2 regions of the Nocardia sp. NPDC056952 genome follow, and region 2 is predicted to be linked to the other one. Evidence: riboswitches for the same ligand, from Rfam matches in the RefSeq annotation. Region 2 holds a riboswitch; the other holds the start of a gene.
The links. Region 2 has a riboswitch for cobalamin ahead of metE (5-methyltetrahydropteroyltriglutamate--homocysteine S-methyltransferase). Riboswitches for the same ligand answer to the same signal wherever they lie in the genome.
Positions count from the first base shown of each region.

Region 1 (2,459 bases), on a different contig from region 2:
ACCCAGAAACGGAAGTTGTCGAACAGGGTGCGGTCCAGCAGGGTGATCGCCGTGGTGATCGACCCACACAGCGCGGTGCAAGCAGCGCCCGCGAGCGCCAGTTTCACCGGCGTCGCGCCACCGAATCCCAACGATCCCAGCGTGTAGACGAACGCCGCGGCGACCGCGGCACCGAGGAAGCCGAACCAGATGAATCCGCCCGTCGCCGTGAGGCCGAACGCACCCATCGCGATCACGATCGCCAGGGACGCACCAGCGTTGACGCCGAGCAGGCCGGGCCCGGCAAGCGGGTTGCGGGTGAGCCCCTGCATCACCGCGCCCGCCAGCGCCAACGCGACACCGGCGAGGAGTCCCGCGACAGTTCTGGGCAGCCTGATGTAGCGCACGACCCGGTCGGTGTCGGTCCCCTGGAAATCGGTGAACGCGACCACGGCCTGGTCGAGGGTGAGCGGGTGCGAGCCGATCAGGATGGACGCGACGCAGACAGCCACCAGCGCGGCACCGGCCACCATCGGACCGGCACCGCGAGCGGTGCGCGTCACCGCCGGAACAGCTCGGGATGAATCAGGGCGGCGACCAGTTCGGTCGAGTGCGCGATCCGCACCCCTGCCGCCCGGTCGGCGAACAGGAACGGGTGCACAGTCGCATTCCGCACGGCCGCCAGATTCGCGAACGCCGGGTTTGCGACGATCTTGTCGACCTGGGGCTGACCGTCGGCGCGCGTGTAGGTCGCTTTGCAGCACAGGCTGGTCAGGATGATGTCGGGGTCACGGGCGATGAGCTCTTCCGCGCCGACGGGCACGTTGCGTTTCGTGGTGAGATCGGCGAAGGCATTCACGCCACCGGCGGCCTCGATGATCTGGGTGATGAAGTCGATGCCGCCTGCCACGGTGTAGGAGCCGTCGTCTTTGGGGGTGACGACCGCGACCCGCGGCTTCCCGGCGTTGCCGACCTTGGCCCGGATCGCGTCGATGCGTGAACTCAGCTGCGTGACAACGTCTTCGGCGCGCTCGGAGGTGCCCCACAGGGCACCGAGGTCGCGCAGGTCGGCGTACACGTTGTCGAAGCGCACGGTATCGGGGTCGATCGCCTCATCGGCGAGCCCGTCGGCGCTCGGGCACAGCGGACTCAGCACCCAGGTGCGCACACCCAATTCGTGCAGGCTTGCCCTGGTACCGACGCTGTTCTGCGCCGAGGAGGCGAACACCCCGTTGAAACCCGACATGACGAAGTCGGGTCGCTGGGCGAGCAGTTCGTCGCGACTGGGCAGCTTCTCGACGTATGGCGAGCGTGCCTGCGCGCCGGCATATTCCGCGAGCACGGCGGAGTCCAGGAATGCTGTCCCCACCAGCCGATCGGTGACACCGAGCGCGTGCGCGATCTCGATCGAGGGCTGATACGCCGCGTAGATCCGCTGCGATGGGCCGTCGACGGCGACGTCGATCCCACAGTTCACGCGGGTGACGGCAGCTGCGCCGCCCGCGTCGGAGAGGGGTTGCACACCACAACCGGTGACAACAATCGTGCAGGCGAGCAACGCGCCGGAACGTAGGCGCGCGAAAACAGAGCGGGTCAAGAGTCGGCCTTCCAGGTCCTCGTGGAATGGGGTACTGCGTAGCCGTGGCCGGTCTCCTGGCTGACGGGATAGTGCGCGGTGAATCCACCTTCCCAGGGCAGGACCCCAGTGGCTCCGGATGACAGACGTCATCCGAATCGATTCACAACTCCCGATCACAGTGGCGAGGGCCGCACCGGTTCTACACCGGTTTCCCGAACACCACGGCTGGTGAACTGTAGCAACGTCGACCTCAGCGAGGGGTCGGCGCCGGGGCCTGTGCTCGAGCGCGGTCTCCGGATCCGATCCACAGCCGACTCCCAGCCGGGTCCCACCGGGCTCGACGGTTGCGCCGCGAAGATTCAGCTATCGGCCGAGCACTTCGGCCGGCCGACGATCTCGGCGGTGAGATCGAAGATCAGGAGGAACGCGCATGAGGATGAAATCGACACTGGCCAAGACCGCGGTGGCGAGCACGCTGGCACTCGGGGTGCTCGGCGCGACAGCGAGCGTGGCGAGCGCGGATCCGGGTGGGCACGACCAGCAGCGGCCCGAGCAGAGTCAGGAGCACCGGCCGCAGCAACAGCCGGAGCATCACCGAAACGACGCGCCGCAGCACGGTTTCTGGTTCTTCGGCACCTGGGTCCCCCTGCCCTGAACCCCCACCGCAGACCCGGTGCCCGCCGGGCCTGCGGTGCTCGTTGCTACGAGTTGCGCTGCGGGACTTGGCTATCCAGCTCACGAACCCCATCCGTGCCACTGCCGGTGACGAATGGATTGCAGGCGGGTCGGCACCGTATAACCGGTACCATTCACTCCCCTGAAGCCGACCCGCCTGCTTTTCACCAGCTCCTGTCCGGCATCGATGCTGGTCGACATCAGCCGGCGCGGTTGCGGGCGGCGC
Region 1 covers NZ_JBHURA010000002.1:582,973-585,431, forward strand. Annotated here, with positions in the region: gene ACFTS5_RS09930 (FecCD family ABC transporter permease) at 1-542, opposite strand, end outside; gene ACFTS5_RS09935 (ABC transporter substrate-binding protein) at 539-1,576, opposite strand; cobalamin riboswitch at 1,605-1,797, opposite strand; gene ACFTS5_RS09940 (hypothetical protein) at 1,989-2,213, shown strand.
Region 1: linked by a shared signal. The riboswitch ahead of ACFTS5_RS09935 (ABC transporter substrate-binding protein) and the one ahead of metE (5-methyltetrahydropteroyltriglutamate--homocysteine S-methyltransferase) in region 2 are both predicted to bind cobalamin.

Region 2 (2,459 bases):
ATGCCACGACCACCGCCACCGGCGACGGCCTTGACGAAGATCGGGTATTCGAGTTCGGCCGAGGCGGTGAGCAATTCGTCGATATCGGCCGAGGGCTCGCTGGACTTCAGGGTCGGCAGTCCGGCCGCCTTCGCCGCCGCGATGGCCGTGGCCTTGTTGCCCGCCATCTCCAGGATCTCGGCGGTGGGGCCGATGAAGGTGATGCCCGCGGCGGCACAGGCCGCGGCGAGGTCGGGGTTCTCCGACAGGAAGCCGTAGCCGGGGTAGATCGCGTCGGCGCCGGCGGCCACCGCTGCGTCGATGATGGCCTCGATCGACAGATACGCGCGAACGGGATGACCCTCTTCGCCGATCTGATAGGACTCGGCCGCCTTCAGGCGATGCACGGAATTGCGATCCTCGTACGGGAACACCGCGACCGTTCCGATGCCGAGTTCGTAGGCCGCGCGGAAGGCACGGATAGCGATCTCACCACGATTTGCGACCAAGACTTTCGAGAACATTGGCCTACGGTACCCGGCCACGAGCCGGGGCCGGACACGCAAGGTGGCTTCGCAGCAATCTTCACACCGCACACCTGCCTACCTGCGAAGTTGCGTTCATCGGGCCGTCACATCTCACCGTGCGCAGCGGTGCGCGGTGCGCACGGACGGCGTGGGCGCAACCGCAGGTCACGGCCGTGTTCGGGATGGGGCGGTGACCCGTGGCCCCGCTGAGGGCCTATGCTGAGCGGGCAGCTGGTTCGCGTGCGCGGTGGAAGAGTCGGAGCCCCGACCTCCCGCGCAGGCGTCGAAACCCGGGTGCGGATCATGTTCCGCATCGGGTGAGAGGGAACCCGGTGAGAATCCGGGACTGTCCCGCAGCGGTGAGCAGGAACGACCGCCGTCATCAGCACTGGGCTGCACGCCTGGGAAGCGACGGCCAGTAGGTCGGTCGATCACACGACCGGTGCCCGCGAGTCCGAAGACCTGCCGACTGTGCCGGATACGCCGTATCCGGCGGCCACCGCCTCGTGGATCGGGCGCGCGGACCACCGATGCCGACCTGTCGGATCTTTTCGCGACTCTGTCGGCTGTGTGGCGTGTGCCCGCGAAAAGGCGGCGGCTCTCCCTGCACGACACTGGAGAATCTCCGTGACTGTTTCGCATACCCCGTTCACCGCAACGGTTCTCGGTCTACCGCGAGTGGGCCCGAACCGGGAACTCAAGCGCGCCACCGAGTCCTACTGGGCGGGCCGCGCCGATGCCGCGCATCTGCACGCGGTCGGCCGTCAGCTCCGTCGCGCCCAGCTCACCGAACTCGCCGCGGCCGGATTGGATTCGGTGCCGGTGGGCACCTTCTCCTACTACGACCAGATGCTCGACACCGCGGAGCTGCTGGGCGCACTGCCGGCGCGGGTCGCCGCAATCGCCGATCCGCTCGACCGCTATTTCGCGGCCGCGCGCGGCACCGACGCGGTCGCTCCGCTGGAGATGACCAAGTGGTTCGACACCAACTACCACTACCTGGTGCCCGAAATCGACGCGGCCACCACCTTTTCCCTGCACCCGGGCAAGCTGCTGACCGAACTCGACGAGGCGATCGAGCTCGGGGTCCCCGCACGGCCGGTGGTGATCGGTCCGATCACCTTCCTGAAGCTCGCCAAGGCCGTCGACGGCGCCGCGCTGGAGCGGCTGCCCGAGCTCGTGCCGCTGTACCTCGACCTGCTGGCCCAGCTGGCGGACGCGGGCGCGCGGTGGGTACAGATCGATGAGCCGGTGCTGGTCACCGACCTGACGGAGGCGGAGCTCGCTCTGGTCGGCCAGACCTACGGTGCGTTGTCGGCCGCGCAGAACCGCCCCGCGATCCTGGTCGCCACCTACTTCGGGCACCCCGATGCCGCACTGGCGGCGCTGGCCGACACCGAAATCGAGGGTATCGCTCTCGATTTCACGGCGGGCGCCGTCGTCTCGGCGGTCGCGGCACTGCCCGCGCTGTCCCGCAAGCTCGTGGTGGCGGGTGTGGTCGACGGCCGCAATATCTGGCGCGCCGACCTCGACGCCACCCTCGGCACCCTGGACGACCTGCTCGGCAGCGCCGACGCGGTGGCGGTGTCGAGTTCGTGCTCGCTGCTGCACGTGCCGTATTCGCTGACCCCGGAGACCGGGCTGGACGAACGGCTGCGCTCGTGGCTGGCCTTCGGCACCGAGAAGGTCGGCGAGGTGCGCGTCCTGGCCACCGCCCTCACCGCGGGTGCCGACGCCGTCGCCGACGAGCTGGCCGCGGCCCGCGCCGCCGCCGACTCACGCCGGACCGATCCGCGTCTGCACAACGACCAGGTCCGCGGCCGGCTGGCCGCGCTCGACGAGAACGACCTGACCCGCTCCCCCGCCGACGAGCGTCGCGCCCTGCAGCGTGATCACCTCGACCTGCCGGTGCTGCCGACCACCACCATCGGCTCCTACCCGCAGACCTCGACC
Region 2 covers NZ_JBHURA010000001.1:77,885-80,343, reverse strand. Annotated here, with positions in the region: gene ACFTS5_RS00350 (pyruvate carboxylase) at 1-503, opposite strand, end outside; cobalamin riboswitch at 794-991, shown strand; gene metE (5-methyltetrahydropteroyltriglutamate--homocysteine S-methyltransferase) at 1,128-2,459, shown strand, end outside.